3 regions of the Enterococcus sp. AAFC-DPL-5146 genome follow, and region 1 is predicted to be linked to each of the others. Evidence: predicted binding sites of a transcription regulator. Region 1 holds the regulator's gene; each other region holds the start of a gene.
What was found. The regulator CtsR, encoded in region 1, represses protease genes until heat stress. The targets are predictions, from matches to a motif close to TTGGTCAAAAAAGGTCAAANA.

Region 1 (10,161 bases):
CATCGTCACAAATTCTTCTGAACCTGTCGGATGAATGGCAACTGTATTATCGAAATCTTTCTTCGTAGCCCCCATTTTAATAGCTACTGCAAAACCTTGGAGCATTTCATCTACGCCAAGACCTATTCCATGTAACCCAACAATTTTTTCTTCCTCACCTACACAAACCAACTTCATATCGCATTTTTGACGATATTCACCTAATGCAAAATACATTGGTGTAAAAGTAGATTGGTAGATTTTGATATTTTCATCACCATATTTTTCGACTGCTTCCTTTTCTGTTAAACCAACTGTAGCAATCGGAGGATGTGTAAAGACCACCGTTGGTATCGTCTCGTAATCTAAATGCTCATTGACTTTCCCATTAAATAGGCGTTCTGATAATCTTCTTCCTGCCGCAATCGCAACAGGTGTTAAATCAATTTTTCCAATGACATCTCCTACAGCATAGATACCTGATTGTGTAGTGTTTTGAAACTTATCTACTTTCACAATACCGTGATCGCCCAACTCAACTTGAGTATTCTCTAACCCTAGTGAATCAGTATTCGGTCGACGACCCGTTCCATAAATAACACAGTCTGCAGTAATTTTAGTTCCATTTTCAAACGTAATTTCTAACGCTCCTGATTCAAGTTTTTCAATCGAACGAGGAGTACAATGAGGATAAATATGCATCCCATCTTTACGATAGTGCTCAACGACTTTTTCAGATAACAGTTCATCAAAATCACGTAGAGGACGTTCATTTCTAAAAGCCCAGTGTGTTTCAGACCCCAGCCCGTTGACCGTTCCAGCAAGTTCTGCTGCTATATAGCCAGCTCCTACAAAAACCACGCGCTTAGGCAACTCTTCTAATGCAAAAAAGCCATTAGAATCAATCGCATACTCCCCACCAGGAATATCCAATTTTACAGGTCGTCCGCCTGTTGCAATCAAAATGTGCGGTGCAGTATATGTTTCTTCCCCAGCCTTGACCGTATGATCATCAATAAACGTTGCATACTCAGATAACACTTCAACATTATTACTGTCTAACCCACGATGATAAGCAGCATGTAAATTATTGATATAAGCTTCACGATTTTGAACAAGTTCTTTAAAATTAAATGCCTTTAACTCCACATCAAATCCGTAGCCTTCTGTGTCTCGTTTCATCATTTCCATCATGGAACTTGCTTGCCACATGACTTTTTTTGGTACACAACCAACATTAACACAGGTTCCACCAATGTCAGAAGCTTCAATCAGTAAAACTTTGGCACCATGCATACCAGCACGATTTGCTGAAGCGATACCGCCACTTCCTCCGCCAATCACGATGTAATCATATTGTTTTGACATAGTTTCACTTGCCTTTCCTGCAATGAAAGGGATAAGCCGTAACAGCCGATCCCTCAATCACTTTATTTATTTTTTCTTACGAATCATATCTCCAATTGCTACTGGATTTTCAACCGGCATTGTTAAAATCATCATTGGATTTGGTGCACGGTCAATCGATTCACCATCTTCATTATACATAATTTCTACCCTTTGATGGAAGTGATTGAACCCAGGTCCGTAAAATTCAATCTCATCACCTACGCTGAAATGGTTTCTTTGACGTATGGTTGCAACTTTTGTTTCAGGATCATAAGCCATAACTTCTCCAATAAATTTATATTGAGGAATCTTGCGGCGTTCTCCAAATAATTGCTCTTCATCTGTTGGTACATGATAATAAAAACCAGTTGAAAGCTCTCTTTGAGCCACTTTCCAAAGTTCGTCAATCCATTCTTGTTTGCATTCATAGTTTTCCGGATCTTCCATATACGTATCAACAGCTTTTTTATATACATTAGCCACAGTTGAAACGTAATGGATAGATTTCATCCGTCCTTCGATTTTAAAGCTGTCCACTCCATTTTGGATCAATTCAGGAATATGCTGGATCATGGCCATATCAACGGCACTCATTGAAAACTCTTCTTCTACTTCACCTTTATCAGTTAAGTTTGTCCGCTGACCACCAAACGGCATATCGTATAACTCATATTTCCAGCGGCAAGATTGAGAACAGCCACCGCGGTTCGCATCACGCATTGACATGTGATTAGACAACGTACATCTACCAGAATATGAAATACACATTGCTCCGTGGATAAACGCTTCAATCTCCACATCTGTATTTTTTCGAATTTCTGCCACTTCGTCCATTGATACTTCACGAGCTAGAACAACACGCTCCAACCCTTCGTTTTTCCAAAATTCCAGTGTTTCATAATTTGTAGCTGAGGCTTGTGTCGACAAATGGATCGGTAAACCTGGTGCTTCCGATGCACAAATTTCAATCAAAGCTGGATCAGAGACGATTACTGCAGAAATACCAACATCTCGTATTTCTCTAAAAAATTCTCCTGCTCCTTCTTGATTTCCTTCATGAGTGACCATATTTGCCGCCACATAGACTTTTGCACCATGTTCTTTAGCGAACTCTACCCCTTCGATCATATCTTCTTTTGTAAAGTTTCCTGCGCGACTGCGTAATCCGTAAGCATTCCCGCCAATATAAACGGCATCTGCACCATAATGAATGGCTGTTTTTAGTTTTTCTAGCGTCCCTGCTGGTGCTAAGACCTCAGGACGCTTCAATGTTCGTTCGTTTGTCATATGTTTTTTCTCCTTATTTTATCTCATCTGGATCTAAATCAAAAAATCCAATATCTAATCCACGATTTTCTGGATGTAATGCTTCGATTTGTTCGATTGATTTTTGAGCATGCTCACTCGACCAAAGACCCGCTTTGATTTGTTCTTTTGCATCTACGAATAATTTAGCTACTTCTACAAAATTTTGACCTGGTGCATAGATTCCATCGAGTTTCCACTTTGTGTAATTATGTTCATGTAGTTTGCCAAGTTCACCGATTAAATTTACATCATTGTCCGCAAAAATATGTGTACCGTGGCTATCTTCATAAATAGAATAGTGTGTTTCTTCTTTTTTCGGTTCAGATATAAATAAACCACGTTCTTTACTGACTGACTCATCACTTTTTGTAAAATTATAGTAGTTTTGCAGTAAAGGTCGTTTTGATTGATGAATACATGTGGCGCCATATACAAGTATTTCTGCTGGAACCATCAAATTATCTTTCATGGCTTTCATTTCTTCAAAGGGAACCTCACGTGCTAACACGGCTCCAACCGATCCACGTTTCGCCCAGAAATTAATTTGACGGGAGCTAGTCACTAGCGTTTCACCATCATAGATGTAAGGAATATCAATATTATCCCGCTGCATTACAAACACAACACCTGGATCGCCAACCGTTACTTGATCTACGTTAATCTCCTTTAAAAACGTTAAATATTCCGGAACTTGCTTCATCTTTTCTGGATGCATAATCCCGTTTAGTGCAACAGTGACTTTTTTACCAGCTTCATGAGCCTTTTCAGTAATCATTCGCTGTTCCTCACGAGAAAACGATATTGGCAAGCGTAACCCAAACATTTCTTCTCCAATATATAAAGTGTCCACCCCTACTGCTAACAACGCCTCTGCTTGTTCGACGGACTCAGCAGTTGCAATAAGTTCAATCATTTTGTATCCTCCCTTAAAGGCTGAACAGGTTGTCCATCCCTTGAATCTAGATAATTTTAAAACTGAATACACAAGCTTAGCATCGACTAAATGATAGTAAAAGTTGAAATATGACACTTTTAGTCACAGGCAAATTTTGTCTTTTTTTCCGAGATGCTAGTTCATAAAGCTAAGTAGCTTAAATCGCTCATTCAACTAAAATTATTTGGCACTTTTTTTTATTTTTGTAGCCTTCTAACGACTGTTTTATAGTAGCACAGGTTCACAAACTTTCCAATAGCCTCTCTTTATTTTAACGAACTTTTTTCACAAATCAGCTCCTCTATTCTTTTTTATTTTCCCTAAAATTAAAAATACCGAAGCAGGTGATTTAACACTGCTTCGGTATTTCGATAGTTATAATCAAACGGATTGTAAGACTGGTTCTTGTTTAGGTGATTTAACATTCAAGGTTATCTTCCCTTTGCTTGCCCCAACTGTCACTTTATCGCCTAAATGAATCTGACCAGAAAGTAGCGCTTCACTTAAACGATCTTCCACTTCTTTTTGTAGTGCTCTTCGAATCGGTCTTGCACCATATTCAGGATCAAAACCAACTTTGCCGATTACTTCAATTGCAGCTGCTGTGATTTTCACATTGACATCTTGTTCTCTCAAACGTTGAACAATTGATTTACTCATGATTTTCACAATCTCGTGAATTTCAGCTTGATCTAGCGAGCGGAAGACTACTGTTTCATCGACACGATTTAAAAATTCAGGACGGAAAGCTTTTTTTAATTCTTCCAGAATCCGTTTTTGCATCGCATCGTAATCTTTCGTCAAATCTTTCACATTGAACCCGACATTTTTTTCTTCACGAATCGCTGTTGCACCAATATTTGAAGTCATAATCAAAATCGTATTTCTAAAATCAACTTTACGTCCTTTAGAATCAGTTAAATGACCATCATCTAATACTTGTAATAAAATATTAAATACATCTGGATGTGCTTTTTCTACTTCATCTAACAAGATAACAGAATATGGTTTTTGACGGATTTTTTCAGTTAATTGTCCGCCTTCTTCATACCCAACATAACCTGGGGGCGAACCAATCAAACGGCTAGTGCTGTATTTTTCCATAAATTCTGACATATCCACTCGGACAAGAGAATCTTCACTGCCAAACATTGTTTCAGCTAAAGCTTTCGCAAGCTCCGTTTTACCAACACCTGTTGGGCCTAAGAACATAAATGAACCAATTGGTCTGTTTGGATCTTTTAACCCACTACGGGCGCGTCGAATTGCACGTGAAACAGCTTGAACAGCTTCATCTTGTCCAACAACCCTGTGGTGTAAGATACTTTCTAATTCCAGTAAACGTTCACTTTCTTTTTTCTCTAACTGTTGTAAAGGAACACCTGTCCATTGTGAAACAACATTTGCGACATCTTGCTCAGTAACACGATTTCCATAGCCCGATGCTTCTTTTTCTTCCAACATTAGAATATTTTCTAGTTTTCGAGCCAATTTTTTCTCTTTTTGGCGTAACCTTGCTGCACTTTCAAAAGATTGAGTCTGGATTGCTTCTTCTTTTTCTTGAATCAAACGAGCAATTTCCAAACGCAAATTATTGATTTCAGAAGGTTCATCGGCTAAATCTAAACGAACTTTTGCAGCCGACTCATCCATCAAGTCAATAGCTTTATCAGGTAATTGACGAGAATTAATATAACGTACCGATAAATGAACTGCTGCATGTAAGGCATCGTCAGTAATTTCTACCCCATGATGTTCTTCATAACGGGAACGCAGACCTTTTAAAATTTCCTCTGCTTCTTCAGGCGTCGGTTCATCAACTTGCACTCGAGCAAAACGACGTTCTAAAGCAGAATCTTTTTCAATATATTTTTGGTACTCATCTAGTGTTGTTGCACCGATCGTTTGCAGTTCACCACGAGCAAGAGCTGGCTTCAAAATATTAGATGCATCAATCGCACCTTCTGCACCGCCCGCACCGATTAAAGTATGCAATTCATCGATAAATAAAATCACTTGTCCATCTTGATAAATTTCATCAATCACTTTTTTCAAACGATCTTCAAACTCACCACGATATTTCGTGCCAGCAACTAAGGCACCCATGTCTAGCATCATCAAACGTTTTTCCAACATATCCTCAGGTACTTCACCATTGACGATTTTTTGAGCTAAACCTTCTGCGATTGCTGTTTTACCAACACCAGGTTCTCCGACCAAAACAGGATTATTTTTAGTTCTGCGGCTTAATATTTGGATTAAACGTCTAACTTCTTGTGAACGTCCAACGACAGGATCCAAATCGTTTTCACGTGCTAATTTTGTTAAATCACGTGCTAAAGAATCTAACGTTGGTGTTCCTTTAGGAGCTGATTTTTGAGCTTGGTTATTGCGACGACGCCCAACGTTACCGCTCATTTGTGGATCAGTAACTCCTATTTTCTTCATTACTAATTGACGCATCTTTGATAGACTTAAACCTAAATTCAATAAAATACGGGAAGCTAGTATATCTTCATCTCTTAATAATCCCAGTAAAATGTGTTCTGTTCCTATATTAGGTGCTCCTAAGCGTTTAGCTTCATCACCAGCATAAGCAAAAACTTGTTTTGCACGAGGAGAATAAGGTAAATATGCACCTTTAGGATATCCTTTAACCGTTCCATATCCAGTTAAATGTTCAATCTCTTCACGGATATCATTTTTATCTGCGCTTAACTGGCGCAAAGCTTTCCCAGCAATTCCGTTTGGCTCCAACACCAAAGCTAACAATAAATGTTCTGAGCCCACGGATTGATGCCTAAAATATTTTGCTTCTTCTTGTGCAATAGCTAAAACCGCCTTGGCACTTTCTGTAAATAATTCGTCCATACTATCATTCCTCCTCGTAACTCAAACGTTCTAAAAATGAATGCATCAATTGAGCACGTAAATAATCTTCATCAGATCCTGCTTTGCCCAATACTTGTTTTCCAAGTACAGACAACATAATATTTCCTTCTCTTTTCGTGATTACGTCTTCTTCATACAACTTCTGTACAAAGATCAGTGCATCTTTTTCTGAGAGTTCATTCCCTGTAAATTGGGCGATTTGTTTTAACAACTGGTCACTATCAGAAATTTGTACCTTTGCGATTCTGATATAGCCGCCACCACCACGTTTACTTTCAACAGAGTACCCACGTTGAATTGTAAAACGCGTGTTGATTACATAATTAATCTGGGAAGGAACACAATTGAATAAGTGAGCCATTTCCGCTCTACGAATTTCAATCTTACTGCTTTCTTCAAGAATCTTCTTTAAATACGCTTCTATTAAATCTGAAGTATTTTGATTACTCATCACACTCATCCTTTTCCCTTGACTAATACTGACCTTAATTATACATAATTTCAAGTGTTTAATAAAGAAGAATGCCCAATTTGATAAGAAAAGATAAATATGTTTGGATATCTAATGTTTATCATTAACGATTAAACAAAAAAGAACAGAGTAATTACTCTGTTCTAAAAATCGGGAAGACAGGATTCGAACCTGCGACCCCTTGGTCCCAAACCAAGTGCTCTACCAAGCTGAGCTACTTCCCGTAGCTATAATAATAAAAAAAGACTAAACGCTTAAAAGGAATCAAGTTCTTTGAACCTTCTAATCCGCAGTCAAACATTTTAACTATGCACCCAAAGGGAGTCGAACCCCTAACCTTTTGATTCGTAGTCAAACACTCTATCCAGTTGAGCTATGGGTGCTACATTACTAATGCCGAGGACCGGAATCGAACCGGTACGGTGATCACTCACCGCAGGATTTTAAGTCCTGTGCGTCTGCCAGTTCCGCCACCCCGGCGAAAAGAACAAGCTAAGCGGAAAACGGGGTTCGAACCCGCGACCCCCACCTTGGCAAGGTGGTGCTCTACCACTGAGCTATTTCCGCAATTTGGATGCCGGCTAAAGGATTTGAACCCTCGACCCTCTGATTACAAATCAGATGCTCTACCAACTGAGCTAAGCCGGCGTATTTGCCTAGTTATGAAACGAGACTAAAAATGCGGGTGAAGGGACTTGAACCCCCACGCCGTAAGGCGCTAGATCCTAAATCTAGTGCGTCTGCCAATTCCGCCACACCCGCAAAATATTTCTATGAGCCGTGCAGGGCTCGAACCTGCGACCCTCTGATTAAAAGTCAGATGCTCTACCAACTGAGCTAACGGCTCAAAAAATGGAGGTTGACGGGATCGAACCGCCGACCCCCTGCTTGTAAGGCAGGTGCTCTCCCAGCTGAGCTAAACCTCCAAGACAACACTTTAGCGTGGCGACGTCCTACTCTCACAAAGGGAAACCCTTCACTACAATCGGCGCTAAGAAGCTTAACTTCTGTGTTCGGCATGGGAACAGGTGTATCCTTCTCGCTATCGCCACCACACTGGGTGTTGTTACTATTAAGTTGAGTGATTATTCACTCAAAACTGGATTGAAGTAGTAATCAAAGCTTCCGAAAAACTTTTTTATTTCGTTTCTTTGGTTAAGTCCTCGACCGATTAGTATTGGTCCGCTCCGTACATCACTGCACTTCCACTTCCAACCTATCTACCTGATCATCTCTCAGGGGTCTTACTTTCTTAAAGAAATGGGAAATCTCATCTTGAGGTGGGCTTCACACTTAGATGCTTTCAGCGTTTATCCCTTCCCTACATAGCTACCCAGCAATGCCCTTGGCAGAACAACTGGTACACCAGCGGTAAGTCCATCCCGGTCCTCTCGTACTAAGGACAGCTCCTCTCAAATTTCCAACGCCCGCGACGGATAGGGACCGAACTGTCTCACGACGTTCTGAACCCAGCTCGCGTGCCGCTTTAATGGGCGAACAGCCCAACCCTTGGGACCGACTACAGCCCCAGGATGCGACGAGCCGACATCGAGGTGCCAAACCTCCCCGTCGATGTGGACTCTTGGGGGAGATAAGCCTGTTATCCCCAGGGTAGCTTTTATCCGTTGAGCGATGGCCCTTCCATGCGGAACCACCGGATCACTAAGCCCGACTTTCGTCCCTGCTCGACTTGTAAGTCTCGCAGTCAAGCTCCCTTCTGCCTTTACACTCTGCGAATGATTTCCAACCATTCTGAGGGAACCTTTGGGCGCCTCCGTTACCTTTTAGGAGGCGACCGCCCCAGTCAAACTGCCCACCTGACACTGTCTCCCACCGCGATAAGCGGTGCGGGTTAGAGGGTTCATAACACAAGGGTAGTATCCCACCAGCGCCTCCACCGAAACTAGCGTTCCGGGTTCATCGGCTCCTACCTATCCTGTACATGTGGTACAAACACTCAATATCAAGCTACAGTAAAGCTCCATGGGGTCTTTCCGTCCTGTCGCGGGTAACCTGCATCTTCACAGGTACTAAAATTTCACCGAGTCTCTCGTTGAGACAGTGCCCAAATCGTTACGCCTTTCGTGCGGGTCGGAACTTACCCGACAAGGAATTTCGCTACCTTAGGACCGTTATAGTTACGGCCGCCGTTTACTGGGGCTTCAATTCTGAGCTTCGCCGAAGCTAACCCATCCTCTTAACCTTCCAGCACCGGGCAGGCGTCAGCCCCTATACGTCATCTTTCGATTTTGCAGAGACCTGTGTTTTTGATAAACAGTCGCTTGGGCCTATTCACTGCGGCTGACCGAAGTCAGCACCCCTTCTCCCGAAGTTACGGGGTCATTTTGCCGAGTTCCTTAACGAGAGTTCGCTCGCTCACCTTAGGATACTCTCCTCGACTACCTGTGTCGGTTTACGGTACGGGCAGTTGTTTTCTCACTAGAAGCTTTTCTTGACAGTGTGACATCAGGAACTTCGGTACTATTATTTCCCTCCCCATCACAGCTTGTCCGTACAGAGTAAAGCATTTGACTCTACTCAAGACTTACTGCTTGGACATGCACTTCCAGTCGCATGCATTCCTTAGCCTCCTGCGTCCCTCCATTGCTCAAACAAAAACAACTGGTACAGGAATATCAACCTGTTGTCCATCGCCTACGCCTATCGGCCTCGGCTTAGGTCCCGACTAACCCTGGGCGGACGAGCCTTCCCCAGGAAACCTTAGTCATACGGTGGACGGGATTCTCACCCGTCTTTCGCTACTCATACCGGCATTCTCACTTCTAAGCGCTCCAGCCGTCCTCACGATCGACCTTCAACGCCCTTAGAACGCTCTCCTACCATTACACCAGAGGTGTAATCCACAGCTTCGGTAAACTATTTAGCCCCGGTACATTTTCGGCGCAGGGTCACTCGACTAGTGAGCTATTACGCACTCTTTAAATGGTGGCTGCTTCTGAGCCAACATCCTAGTTGTCTGTGCAACCCCACATCCTTTTCCACTTAATAGTTATTTTGGGACCTTAGCTGGTGGTCTGGGCTGTTTCCCTTTCGACTACGGATCTTATCACTCGCAGTCTGACTCCCGGATATAAATGAATGGCATTCGGAGTTTATCTGAATTCGGTAACCCGAGATGGGCCCCTAGTCCAAACAGTGCTCTACCTCCATCATTCTTAATTCCGAG
Region 2 (7,029 bases), 840 kb from region 1:
AAGGATTACCTGCAATCGTTACAATCATTTTGGCTTTAGGAACACAAAAAATGGCCAAGAAAAACGCAATTGTCCGCAAACTTCCTGCTGTTGAAACATTAGGAAGTACAGACATTATCTGTTCTGATAAAACAGGAACATTAACACTAAACCAAATGACCGTTGAAGCACTATACACTGATAATAACGTAGCACCAGCTACTGCAGATGTATCAATGGATAATATGGCATTAAAAATTATGACATTTACGAATGATACAAAAATTGCTCAAGACGGTACGTTGATTGGTGATCCCACCGAAACAGCGTTAGTACAATATGGTTTAGACCATGGCTTCAATGTAACTGAAAAAGTTGCAGCTGAACCTCGCGTTGCTGAAATTCCATTTGATTCAGATCGTAAATTAATGACAACTGTTCACCAATTAACAGATGGAAAATTCCTAGTTTCTGTAAAAGGTGCACCAGATGAGTTATTGAAACGTTGTAATCAAGTCCTATTAAATAATCAAACAACAACTTTAGATGAATCAGGACGCAAAGATATTTTAACGAACAACACAAAAATGGCCAAACAAGCTCTACGTGTGTTAGGAATGGCCTACAAAATCGTTGATGCAGTTCCTGGTGAAATGGATTCTGATTTAGTCGAAAAAGATTTAGTATTTGCTGGACTTGTCGGCATGATTGATCCAGAACGTAAAGAAGCGGCAGAAGCGGTTAAAGTTGCTAAAGAAGCTGGTATTCGTCCAATCATGATTACCGGAGACCACAAAGACACAGCAGAAGCAATTGCTGCTCGTCTAGGAATCATCAAAGAAGGTGACGATGATGCGGTCATTACAGGTGCTGAATTAAATGAGTTATCTGATGAAGCATTTGCTAAAGTCGTTGGACATTACTCTGTTTATGCACGTGTATCACCTGAACATAAAGTACGTATCGTAAAAGCTTGGCAACAAGAAGGAAAAGTAGTTGCAATGACAGGTGACGGTGTGAATGATGCGCCAGCCTTGAAAGCAGCAGACATCGGTATCGGAATGGGGATTACTGGTACAGAAGTATCAAAAGGCGCCTCTGATATGGTCTTAGCTGATGACAACTTCTCTACAATTATCGTCGCTGTTGAAGAAGGACGTAAAGTCTTCTCTAACATCCAAAAAACAATTCAATACCTACTTTCTGCCAACTTAGGGGAAGTATTAACATTATTTATTGCAACAATGTTAGCTTGGGACACCTTACTACCAGTTCACTTATTGTGGATCAACTTAGTAACAGATACATTCCCAGCGATTGCTTTAGGTGTGGAACCAGCAGAACGTGATGTTATGAGCCATGCACCTCGTGGGAAAAAATCAAACTTCTTCTCTGGTGGTGTTTTGAGCAGTGTCATTTATCAAGGGATTACACAAGGTGCATTGACACTGATCGTTTACAAAATGGCAATCGAATTCCCAGCACATACAGCAGCCAATATGCCAAACCTATCTGCAACGGCTTTATATGATTTACAACATGGAGATGCATTGACCATGGCTTTTGCGACATTAGGTTTGATTCAATTGTTCCATGCCTTTAACGTGAAATCTATTTACCAATCAATCTTTAAAGTTGGTTTGTTTAGAAACAAATCATTCAACTGGGCAATCTTGGTATCGTTCCTACTATTAGCAGCGACGATCTTGATTCCAGGCTTCAATGACTTGTTTAGCGTAACATCTTTAGATGCTTACCAATGGGCAATAGTTGCCGGAACATCATTTGCGATTGTTCCTATTGTGGAAATCGTGAAGTTTGTTCAACGTAGAATGGGTAAAATCTAATACAATTTATTTAGAAAAATGAAAAGTAGAAATGTGTCTTTAGATGCATTTCTACTTTTTTATTGGTATAATTTTTACTAGATTCAAATTATATTTTTTAAGGTCAAAACAAGTCAAAAAAGTGGACAAATTTTCAGATTGCGGTATTATTAATATAGACATTTAACTTTACATGTTAAATGATTTTATTCAGCTTGTATGTTATCTAGCTGCATGGGTCAGCTTTTTCGTAAAAAATAGAACCGAGCCCATTCTGCTTTTAAAAATAAGGAGGTCACTAGACATGAACTATTTAGATGAAAATGAAGAAACAGAAGAAAAACAACAACCAAATGCCTTTATGAAAAAACTTTTTGAAGAACGAACAATTTTGATTTACGGTGAAATCAATCAAGATTTAGCCAGAGAAGTCACTTCTCAATTGCTTTTACTAGCAGCAATGGGAGATGAACCAATCAAGATTTTTATTAATAGCCAAGGTGGACACGTTGAAGCGGGTGATACAATCCATGATATGATTAAATTTGTAAAACCAGAAGTTATTGTGATCGGTACTGGTTGGGTTGCAAGTGCTGGAATTACAATTTATCTAGCAGCTGATGCCAAGAACAGATACAGCTTGCCAAATACCCGTTATATGATTCATCAACCTGCTGGCGGTGTTCAAGGACAAAGTACAGAAATCCAGATCGAAGCGAAAGAAATCATCCGCATGCGTGAACGTGTGAACCGTTTGATTGCTGAAGCAACAGGTCAAACCTATGAAAAAATTGCTAAAGACACAGACCGTAACTTTTGGATGTCTGCTGATGAAGCGAAAGATTACGGCATGATTTCTAAAATCATCAAAACAAGTGACGAAATCAAATAAGATTAAGAAACTGCAAACAAAGCCGTTTGCAGTTTTTTTTGACTTGAAATTAAGGATTTGCAGATAGTCCTTGTCATGTGAAGGTGAAAAAGTTAAAATTAAGTGATTACTAAAAGAAAGTAGGAAAGATAGTGAAACCAAACTTAGGATATTATGTTCAAAAAATCAATGATATTGTAAAAGAAACAGAAGAAGTCGGAGAAAAAATGAACGACTACTACGAAGAAGTACGTAAAGCAATTGATGAAGGAAAGGTGACTGAGCTAGCTCCTGAAAGAATCGCTGAAATTCAACGTATTTTTCAAGATGGGACGAAAGAGTATACAGCGATGTTGGAGAAAGTCACGCAATTACGTCCGCCAGCACGTGTAATGGGGATTCATAAAAAATTCGAGCGTTCATATATCGAATATTTAGCTGGATGTAATGAAATGATTTTATCTTTAGATCCAGAAAAAGGTGTAGATGTTGATTTATTCAACAACTCTGAAGAAAAACAAGACAAAGCAACTGACGATATTTCGTTTGCAATTACACGAATGAGTAATCTTTTGTTAAATAAATAAAAAGATAAACAAAAAAATGACTAAAAAAAGGAATGCTTAATTTTGTTTTAATGTTATTTTTAGTAGACAAAAGAAAAATTGTGTTGTATTATATGTTCATACCAACAACAACCTTTTTATTTTTCATTTTACTCTTATTGAGTAATACTCCTTTTCCATCGGCCTTTTCAGCCGGTGGTTTTTTATTTTTCAAAAATCAACATATTATAATTTCTATGATAATATATTTATTCTATTTATTTTTAAATAAAGAAAAGTTATTTTATCTATTTGTATTCTATTTTAATCGGACAGATTATTTGCTTGTTTTTTTAATTAAAAGTGAGAAATATAAAAAGTCTAATCCAACGTGAATAAGCGTTGGATTAGACTTTTTAAATAATAACGTAAGAGCTCTATCAATTTTCTACATTACGGACATAGTCATCAAAATACTGAACAAGGTCAGATTTGATCTTTTGGTACTCTGCTTCTGTGTATTCACGTTCTTCGATTGTTCCATTAAAAAATGGAATTTCCAACTCTTCGCGTAAGCGATCTACTACTTCGCTTTGATCCATTTGGGCACCTTCTTTACGTGTTGTCTACTCTATTATAAAACATTAAATTCATTCGTCAACTGCTCAAAATAATCTTGCATAGCTGTTAACTTATTATAAAGTAGGGCGCTATCATCATCTTCAAGGAAGAAGAGCTGTTTTAATTCAAAATAAAAATCTTCAAAAGCCTTGAAGAATGAGTGTACTTGTGGTGCGTTCAACTCACTATTACTAAAGTAAAAAACACGTACACTATGATAATAGGTGAATACTTCATTCATATTCAAAAGGATTCGAGTATCCTCAGAATGCGTACGACTAGTAACAAGATCATATAAAGATAAACTCTTTGTGTGAATTTCAGATAGATAAGACAAAAGTATTTCCACTTTTTCATTACTTGCTGACATTAAATCGACCTCCAGTTTTCCTAATTATAATAAAAAATAGATAGAAAGAGAAATGGGACACCCTGTTTTACTTAAAAATTTATAAAAAATGAAAATAAAAGGAAAAAAGTTGACAAAAAAATAAGTTTATTTTAATATTGATTTCAATAATAAAACTCAGTGAAAAGAAGAGTACACAAGCAGACATTTAAACCAAGCTGAACGAATTTATTTTTAGCTGGAACTAGAGAGCTTTCATTTGGTGAAAGAAAGTAATGAACACTTGTCGAAAATGATCTTAGAGAGGAAAAATCATATTGATTTTTACGGCAGCCACCGTTAACAAAGCACCAAATCAAGAAGAAATTCTGCGTTTGGGTTGAGATGGAAGTTGTTTCCAATAAAGGTGGTACCGCGACAGTCGCCCTTTACTAGCATATTGCTAGTAGGGGGCGGCTTTTTTAGTTCCTTTTTAATGAGAATAAATAAAAAGAGGTGGTCATTATGCAAGAAGATGACATGTGCATCAGTAAGGTAAAAAAGATAAATAAAATAAAAAACAGAAAAGGAATGAAGCATAATGACAAACACTAACTATCAATTCGAAACGATCCAAATCCACGGTGGACATACACCGGATAAAGAGACAAATTCAAGGGCTGTTCCGATTTATCAAACAACTTCTTATACATTTGACGATACGCAAGATGCAGCTGAAAAATTTTCGTTATCTAAAGCAGGAAACATCTATACCCGGATTACAAATCCTACAACAGCAGTTTTAGAAGATCGTTTAAACGAATTAGAAGGTGGTGTCGGAGCTGTAGCAGTAGCATCTGGAACGGCTGCTGTTACTTATGCAATCCAGAATCTTGCAAGTAGTGGTGATCACATTGTCTCGGCTTCAACGTTGTATGGTGGAACCTTTAATTTATTTGCCCATAAATTGCCAGAGTTTGGCATTACAACAACTTTTGTTGATCCAGATCAGTTAATTAATTTTGAAGAAGCCATCAAAGAAAATACAAAAGCGATTTTTGTAGAAACAATTGGAAATCCTATCACGAACGTGGCAGATTTAGAAGCGATTGCAGAAATCGCCCATAAACATGAGCTTCCATTGATTGTCGATAATACTTTTGCAACAGCCTATTTAAATCGTCCTTTTGATTTTGGTGCGGATATAGTTGTGTATTCAGCAACAAAATTTATTGGCGGACACGGTGTGGCTTTAGGCGGTGTCATCATTGATTCAGGCAAATTCAATTGGGCAAATGGTAAATTTCCTAAATTAGTTGATCCAGATCCAAGTTATCACGGACTTTCTTATACAAAAGACGTGGGAGCCGCAGCGTATATCACTCGTTTAAGAGTTTCTTTATTACGAGATACAGGAGCCGCAATTTCGCCATTTAATAGTTTCTTATTGATTTTGGGTTTAGAAACATTATCTTTGAGATTAGAACGTCATGTAGAAAATGCTCTGACTGTTGCGAAATTTTTGAATAAACACCCGAAAGTTCAATGGGTCAATTACCCGGGTTTACCTGATAATAGTTATCATCAGCTTGCAGCAAAATATTTACCTAAAGGCGCAGGTTCAGTGTTTACTTTTGGTGTGAAAGGTGGAGCCGAGGCAGGGAAGAACTTAATCAATCATGTCGAACTATTTTCACTCTTAGCTAATGTTGGAGATGCAAAATCACTGATCATTCATCCTGCTTCAACAACACATTCTCAACTAAGTGAAGAAGAATTAAACGCTTCTGGAACTTCACCAGAATTGATTCGTCTATCAATTGGAATTGAGAATATTGATGATATTCTGAAAGATTTGGAACAGGCATTAGAAAAAATATAGTAAAAAGGTGAACAAAACGTTTATATGTTTTGTTCACCTTTTTTGTTCTATCTCCTCATTTGACACTTGTTTTTTTCTTTTTGCAAAAGCCTCAACTTTATGACGATTTCCACAAATTTTCATTGAGCACCATTTTCTACGTCCTGTACAATCCATAAAAAGTAATACACATTCTGGATTAGTACAACGATGCAGTTTATGAATATCATCATTAATAAATAAAATTTGACTTTCTTAAAAAAATTCCCATAAAACTATTGACTTTGATTTGAAAGTTCTGTATCTTTAACATTATAGTTTGAATTATCCAAAAATTCTGACAATAAAGGATGTTGAAGATGATGAACAAGCAGACAACGACAATTACATTCTTATTATTACTGAAGGACTCATCACACTGATTTATAGAAACTAGCTGAAGCACAGCTTTTTCTTATCAGAGGTTGAGAGTCCTGTTTTCGCATTGCATGAACGGGATGACCAGACATCCCATATTCGTGGGATGTTTTTTTATTGCAAAACACAGCGACTGCTTGCAGAGCTGATGTTGCGCAATACTTGGCGAACGAAGAGAGAGAAGTCTCATTCGTTTCTCTTAACCTAAAAAATGAAGAAAACCATTACTCAATTCAGAAGGGATGTATGAAAAATGAAAAGTATCCAATTCTTTGATACCACTCTAAGAGACGGGGAACAAACACCAGGCGTGAATTTCAACACAAAAGAAAAAGTTCAAATCGCCAAACAACTAGAAAAATGGGGGATTGATACAATCGAAGCGGGATTTCCGATTGCATCAATTGGTGATTTTGAAGCAGTCAAAGCCATTGCAGAGAATGCCGAAAAGATGACAGTCGCTGGACTCGCTCGCTGTCAAAAAGCCGACATTGATCGTGCTCATGAAGCCTTGCAAAATGCCAAGCACCCACAAATTCATGTTTTTCTAGCAACAAGCCCGGTTCATATGGAATACAAGC
Region 3 (7,029 bases), 1.0 Mb from region 1:
ATTTTGCTAATCATGCGATTGGGAATTTGATTATTGCTGCTGTGTCAGAAATGCGCAACAGTACTTATGAAGCAATTCAGTTACTTTCAAAAATGATGCATGTAGATGGACACATTTATCCATCCTCAGAAAGACCGTTAACACTTCATGCTATTTTTAAAGATGGCACAGTTGCGGTTGGAGAATCTAGTATCGCTGTTGATCGAAAAACAATAGATCACGTATTTGTGACTAACACATATGATGATGAACAACCGAAAGCTGCTAGGAAAGTAGTTAAAGCAATTGAGGAAGCAGACATGATTGTTTTAGGACCCGGTAGCATGTTTACGAGTATTTTACCAAACTTGGTTATCAATGAAATCGGTGAAGCAATCATCCATGCAAAAGGAGAAGTTGTTTATATCTGTAATATCATGACTCAAAAAGGTGAGACAGAACATTTCACTGATGCGGATCATGTTTGTGTACTACATGAACATCTAAAAAGTAAATTTGTTGATACCGTCTTGGTAAATACTGAAAAAGTACCAGATGGCTATATGGATCCGGAAGTTTATGACGAATATTTAGTTCAAGTAGAGCATGACTTCCAAACCTTACGAGATGAGGGGTGTCGTGTGATATCTACCGACTTCTTGAAGTTAAGAGATGGCGGTGTTTTCCACGATGGAGATAAAGTTGTGGATGAACTATTCCGTATTGTTTTTGGCGCAAAATATTAAAGAATAAGAGAGGAGGAAGGGAGATTGTCTTTTGCGGCAGATGTAAAAAAAGAGCTGACAACCTTAGAAGTTCATCGAGAGCACGCTAAAGCTGAGTTAGCCGCCTTGATTCGAATGAACGGTTCCTTAAGTATTGTAAATCAGCAGTTTGTTTTAAATGTTCAAACGGAAAATGCAGCGATTGCTAGACGTATTTATTCTCTTTTAAAAGACCATTATGATGTTCGTTCAGAATTATTAGTTCGAAAAAAAATGAAATTAAAAAAGAATAATGTCTATATTGTACGTTTAAAACAAGATACTAAAAATGTTCTTGCTGATTTAGATATTCTGGATGGGATGATGTTTAATACTCATGTATCAGATGAAATTATGGGTAATGCACAAAAAATGAGATCCTACTTAAGAGGGGCTTTTATGGCTTCAGGATCTGTCAATAATCCAGAAACGAGCCGCTATCATTTGGAAATATTTTCGATTTATGAAGAACATAATGATGATATTTGTCAGATGTTGAACTACTATGACTTAAATGCACGAACATTGGAACGTCGGAATGGTTATATTTCTTATTTAAAAGGCGCAGAGCGAATCGCTGACTTTTTGACTTTGATTGGTGCAACAAATTCAATGTTGAAATTTGAAGATGTCCGAATCGTTCGTGATATGCGTAACTCAGTAAACCGCTTAGTCAACTGTGAAACAGCAAATCTTAATAAAACAATCGATGCAGCTTCTAAACAAATCGAAAATATTCAATACATTGAAAGTGTTGTCGGGTTAACGGCTTTGCCTGATAAACTACAAGAAATTGCTGAATTACGTTTGGAATATCCAGAAGTTAGTTTAAAAGAATTAGGAGAGATGATTCCTTCCGGCGCTATTTCAAAATCAGGAATTAACCATCGAATTCGTAAAATTAATGAGTTCGCTGATAAACTGAGAGAAAAAAGTGTGTGATTTATGAATCATTTATTATGTTTATCTAATAATTTTGATGAATATGATGGATTAAACGTTCGGTATCTCATAAAATGAAGTAATGGCAAGTCAAATTAAAAGGAATTGAACCTTAACTTGACTTGCCATTACTTTATTTTGGAAAAATATATAAATCATTGTTTCTCTCGTAGATGTCATAATAATAATCAGTAAATTTCAATTCACTAGGATTTTTTTTGAAGGTTTTAGGATTAAGTTGATTAATAGTAATCTCCATTCCTGTGTAGGTTTTAAACCATAACTGATTTGGCCAATAGACCTCTGCATTTGATGGAACTATTTCTTTAAGAATAGGGAAATTCCTCACTGAATTGATCAGAATAGGAGAGTCTTTAAAGAGTGATTTAGAATAAATAGCCATTGTATCAGGTGTTATTAAATTTTTTAAATCTCCAGCCAAGATAAGACTTTGTTTTTCAAATGCTTCTTTTTGATAATGAAGTGTAGACGCGTAAACAAAAGGAAAAGAAAGTATATAATAACAAAAGAAACAAACAAATATTTTTGTTGTTAAACGTATCCAATTTGATGATAATTTCAATTTATTTAGAAGTAAAATAATTGTTATTGAAGAAAATACACCAAATCCATAAGCATACCGCGGCGCCACCAATGCTAATTTTTCAGGAAAAATCAAAAATACACCGTAGCTTAATACAGATGCTAAAATTAAATACAATGCAACAAAACTTATGCTTTTGATGAAATGTAGTTTTGAATTTAGAATACTAGTTATCACAAATAAAAGCATTAAAATGATAAAAAGAGCTAGCCAAAGTTTTGTACTTTGGTCTAATATTTGATTCAAGTACATTTGACTATTAGTTAAAATAGTTTTAGGAATATCTTTTATATGGGCGATTACAACATGTTCTCCTCGACTAGATAATTGAGGATTAAGTTTTGTTTCGAAAACATAAATAACCATAGCAATAATATATGCCAATGCGGATAAAAATACTTTTTGGTATGTTTTATGGTGTTTTTCATTAGACAGAATTTCGTTTAAAGAAAGCGCTAATACCATAATAATGTAAATACCAGAAGAAGCTTGGTAAGTATTACACATGAAAAAAATACTTATAATAGATAATACAAAGAAAGTTTTTGATTTTTTTTCCCACCAAAGAAATGGAATAACAGAGAACAAAATACTTAATGCCATATATGGACTATCAAACCTAAAACTCACACTTTGTAAAAACCAAGGATTTAAACCGATGATTGTTGAAACAATCAGGGGAAATACCTCTAGTTTTTTGTTATTTAAACAATAGACGACAATGATACTAGCCGCAGATAAAATAAGTCCTGTAATAATATGAGTAGTTAATCCAAGATCTGTTAAGTGTCTGCTTCCTTGAACGAACCAAGAAGCAATTTCACTGCCCAAACGGGAATAACTTCTTGCAAAGTCAGTAGCTCCAGTAATTTGTCTGGCAGTATCATCAAGATAAGGGAAATTTATTATTCCTATAGATAAAATAGCCATTTGATAAATAAAAATTGTCATAAGCAGTAAGTATCTATTTTCTATTGCCCATTTTTTTGTCAATAACATGTATTTGTTTAACATATTTTTCTCCTGTTTTTTATTTTTGTATGATTTAAGGTGAGTAATCATATCTAATACAATTATAACTTAATCATATCAGATTTAAAACAATCTTATTTTTAAGGAAAGTTAAAATTTTAGGTAATATGTGAAAAAGTTAAATGAAAATAAAAAATGAGACAAAGCTAATTAAGCCTCATCTCATTTATTTATTTTACGTTTAAATAAGAGATTAACTCTTCTTTAGTTACAGACTCATCAAAGATATGCTCACCAATCACAATCGTTGGTACAAACTTAATATTTGCTGCTTCAGCTTCTGTGATAACAGATGTCACGACTGCAGGTTCTTCCTTTTTAGCTAACTGTAAATTATCTTCTGCAAAAACTGCCACATCTTCTAAAGAAAGATTTCCCCATTGATCTTGAGTCTCATACATTTGTTTTAGATTCATCAATCCTTTTTCAGGTAAATCATAGTCAATATGATGATGCATCACATTCCCACGTTGTAGACTTTCTTTTTCTTTATCAAAAAGTTTGATGATTCGTTGTACTTTACCATCGTTGACATAGGTATTCAATAAGTCAAACGATTCTTCAAACCATTTTTTGCAGTATGGGCACCGAACATTCATAAATTCAACCATTTTTACAGGAGCGGTGTCTTTCCCAATAATTAGACCATTTTTAGTAGTAACTTTTGTAGCATCGATAATTGAAATATCCATTTTAATACCATCCTTTCATTGCTTCTATCCTAAGTGTAGCGTTTTTTGTCTCCAGTATAAATAAAAATGCCTAAAATTTTAGGCATTTTCTATTATTTACTTAAAGAGCTGCTGTTTTCCATTACTTCATCAATCAAACCATATTCTTTCGCTTGTTGAGCTGTCATAAAGTTGTCACGATCTGTGTCTCGTTCGATGACTTCAAGTGGTTGACCAGTGCGTTTTGCTAAAATTTTATTCAAACGATCGCGAGTGTCTAAAATATGTTTTGCTGCAATCTCGATTTCAGTTGCTTGACCTTGAGCACCACCAAGGGGTTGATGAATCATGATTTCCGCATTTGGTAATGCAAAACGTTTGCCTTTTGTACCAGCAGTTAATAAGAAACTTCCCATAGACGCTGCCATTCCAAGTACGATAGTTTGGACATCCGCTTTAACAAAATTCATGGTGTCAAAAATTGCTAATCCTGCAGAAACACTTCCACCTGGTGAATTGATATAAATATAGATGTCTTTTTCAGAGTCTTGTGCATCCAAAAATAACAATTGGGCAATCACTGAGTTAGCCACATTATCGTCGATTGGACCACTTAACATAATAATTCTATCTTTTAATAATCGTGAATAAATATCATAGGCTCTTTCTCCACGAGATGATTGTTCAATGACTGTTGGTATTAAATTCATAGTATATTCCTCCTATATAAAAAACTCTTCAAATCATTTTATCACAAAGCATATCTTAATGCTTAAAAAAAGTATACTTTATTGGTCAATAAAGGTCAACTTTAATGCCTAAATTGAGGATAAAAATCTTTATAAATGAATTTTTATAGTAGGAGAAATTTATTATATTTAAACTAGCTTGATCTTGTCTTGAGTTGAACAAAAAAAGCCCTAAGAATTCTTAAGGCTTTGACATAATGATTATGAAGTTACCACAATATTACCATTTTGATCTGCAGGTTTAAGTAAAGTAGCAATTGATGTGAAAAATGCAATAATACCTGGAATCGTTGTCCAACAAAATACTAGATACATGATACCTTTTCCAGTAAAACCAGAGTAGAACTTATGAACACCGATTCCGCCCAGGAAAAATGCTAATATAAAATAAATCCATTTGTTTACTACTTGACCATGTTGCACATAGCCCCCAACGGCTTGTGTATTGTTGTTTTCATTTACGATATTGATGTTGATTTTATCTTGTAGATTTTCTGATGTTTTTTCGACTTTATGGATAATTAACTCATCGCCATCTTCAAATACATCTACAATGTCACCAATCTCTGGTTTGAAATTAAACCATTCGTACAATGCTCTTGTTGTACTACCGTCCTCATTGGCAATAACAACATCTTCAAAATCTAATTTAACAACTTTTTTCCCCATTCAAACTTCCTCACTTCTGATGATACAATATAATTACCGTTATGTTATATCATCAAATAGAAGAGTAAGCTTTACCATCTAACATTTTATGAAAGTTATAATAACCAAAAGGCTATATTTTTTATTAGAGTCGAAAAATTTTTATCATATTTTTTTGTCCTTGTAAAAGAGTATGTTATACTAAAAAAACAAGAACGAAAAGAGTGAGGGAATCCAAATGGTTGTTTTTATTGCAGGTATAACAGGCGTTTTGATTGGTGCTGTTATTGTATCAGTTGGTGTAGCTTTACGTGTAAGCTATGAAGAACGCAAAGCTGTACGTTATCGAGAATTAGAGCATTTTGTCAAAGAAATAGAAAGTTTGAATTTATTAAATAAAAAGATCAATGAAATTTTGCAAAAAAGAGAGATTTATGTGGAGAAGTCCGTGAATTTTGTATCTATGGATGACTGTTATATTAGTATTGATGATTTTATCTACTTAGAGTCTTTTTCTGCGCAAAATAATTTTTATTTGCCCACATACTTAATAGAAGAATTCTTCAAAAAAATCACTCATAGAAAAGTTATCTTAACACCAGATGAAGTGATTTCAATGGGAGGAAGTACCTATAAAGGCGGACGAGTAATTTTAGAAAATTTTTCTGATGAGTTACTTGCGATTATAGAGGATAAAAAAAGACAGATGAAACGTCTAACGCACAAACCTTTATACTATTTCCAACAAAACTGAAAAACTACTGATATTCTATTTCATGAGTATCAGTAGTTTTTTATTATGGACTTTTCTAATTACTAGCTATAATTCCACCAATATGAACATTAAGTAATAAAAGATAAACTTATTTATTTAGAATTTTCTGAATCTTTTCGCCAAATTTTATTGACATTCTCATTTATTAGGTATATAGTTAACAAAAGCTTTTATTTATCACATGCTATTTTAATCTTTACAGATTTTTTATACGAGGAGACCATTGCCATGAAAAAGACAAACAACAATCACGTATTAGTCATTATTTTAATGTGTAGGACTTAGAACACTGAGAAATTTCGCAGATGTTTGAGTCCTGTTTGTCTTTGGTAGATGGGGTTCTTACTAAGACATCCCATTCTTTCGATGGGATGTTTTTTTTGTAGAAAGTATTATAAAGAGGTTAGCGGAATAAATAAGAACATGAACCAGAAGTTTAAAAACTAATTTCTTCTGAAGACAACCGAATTGGAGTGGATGAGACATGCGTAGTGATCAAATAAAAAAAGGAATTGAAGCTGCACCCGCCAGAAGTTTACTTTATGCGACTGGACAAGTGAAAAATGCCAAAGATATGGATAAACCCTTTATAGCGATTTGTAATTCATATATTGATATTGTTCCTGGGCATGTACATTTAAGAGAGTTAGCAGATGTGGCCAAAGAAGCGATTCGTGAAGCCGGAGGAATTCCATTTGAATTTAATACGATTGGTGTAGATGATGGGATTGCCATGGGGCATATTGGTATGCGTTACTCATTACCAAGTAGAGAAATCATTGCAGATGCTGCGGAGACTGTTATCAATGCACATTGGTTCGATGGTGTATTTTATATTCCAAACTGTGACAAAATCACTCCTGGG

Region 2: the regulator CtsR is predicted to act here: its motif matches at 1,926-1,946, upstream of AC4BB2_RS09420 (ATP-dependent Clp protease proteolytic subunit).
Region 3: the regulator CtsR is predicted to act here: its motif matches at 4,784-4,804, upstream of clpP (ATP-dependent Clp endopeptidase proteolytic subunit ClpP).

What each region holds. Positions count from the first base shown of each region.
Region 1 is NZ_CM177103.1:2,891,079-2,901,239, forward strand. Features, by position in the region: gene gor (glutathione-disulfide reductase) at 1-1,347, opposite strand, end outside; gene AC4BB2_RS13205 (peptidase U32 family protein) at 1,414-2,655, opposite strand; gene AC4BB2_RS13210 (peptidase U32 family protein) at 2,669-3,589, opposite strand; gene AC4BB2_RS13215 (ATP-dependent Clp protease ATP-binding subunit) at 3,992-6,481, opposite strand; gene AC4BB2_RS13220 (CtsR family transcriptional regulator) at 6,486-6,953, opposite strand; tRNA gene AC4BB2_RS13225 (tRNA-Pro) at 7,125-7,198, opposite strand; tRNA gene AC4BB2_RS13230 (tRNA-Arg) at 7,284-7,357, opposite strand; tRNA gene AC4BB2_RS13235 (tRNA-Leu) at 7,369-7,454, opposite strand; tRNA gene AC4BB2_RS13240 (tRNA-Gly) at 7,470-7,541, opposite strand; tRNA gene AC4BB2_RS13245 (tRNA-Thr) at 7,550-7,622, opposite strand; tRNA gene AC4BB2_RS13250 (tRNA-Leu) at 7,655-7,736, opposite strand; tRNA gene AC4BB2_RS13255 (tRNA-Lys) at 7,749-7,821, opposite strand; tRNA gene AC4BB2_RS13260 (tRNA-Val) at 7,828-7,900, opposite strand; rRNA gene rrf (5S ribosomal RNA) at 7,915-8,030, opposite strand; rRNA gene AC4BB2_RS13270 (23S ribosomal RNA) at 8,126-10,161, opposite strand, start outside.
Region 2 is NZ_CM177103.1:2,049,115-2,056,143, reverse strand. Features, by position in the region: gene AC4BB2_RS09425 (cation-translocating P-type ATPase) at 1-1,826, shown strand, start outside; gene AC4BB2_RS09420 (ATP-dependent Clp protease proteolytic subunit) at 2,110-2,697, shown strand; gene AC4BB2_RS09415 (hypothetical protein) at 2,829-3,263, shown strand; gene AC4BB2_RS09410 (hypothetical protein) at 3,662-3,823, opposite strand; gene AC4BB2_RS09405 (hypothetical protein) at 3,856-4,212, opposite strand; T-box leader at 4,363-4,623, shown strand; gene AC4BB2_RS09400 (O-acetylhomoserine aminocarboxypropyltransferase/cysteine synthase family protein) at 4,772-6,052, shown strand; gene AC4BB2_RS09395 (CGNR zinc finger domain-containing protein) at 6,086-6,247, opposite strand; gene AC4BB2_RS09390 (2-isopropylmalate synthase) at 6,702-7,029, shown strand, end outside.
Region 3 is NZ_CM177103.1:917,977-925,005, forward strand. Features, by position in the region: gene AC4BB2_RS04160 (gluconeogenesis factor YvcK family protein) at 1-725, shown strand, start outside; gene whiA (DNA-binding protein WhiA) at 750-1,685, shown strand; gene AC4BB2_RS04170 (glucosyltransferase domain-containing protein) at 1,819-3,303, opposite strand; gene AC4BB2_RS04175 (DsbA family protein) at 3,492-4,013, opposite strand; gene clpP (ATP-dependent Clp endopeptidase proteolytic subunit ClpP) at 4,106-4,702, opposite strand; gene AC4BB2_RS04185 (TM2 domain-containing protein) at 4,943-5,410, opposite strand; gene AC4BB2_RS04190 (hypothetical protein) at 5,628-6,143, shown strand; gene ilvD (dihydroxy-acid dehydratase) at 6,649-7,029, shown strand, end outside.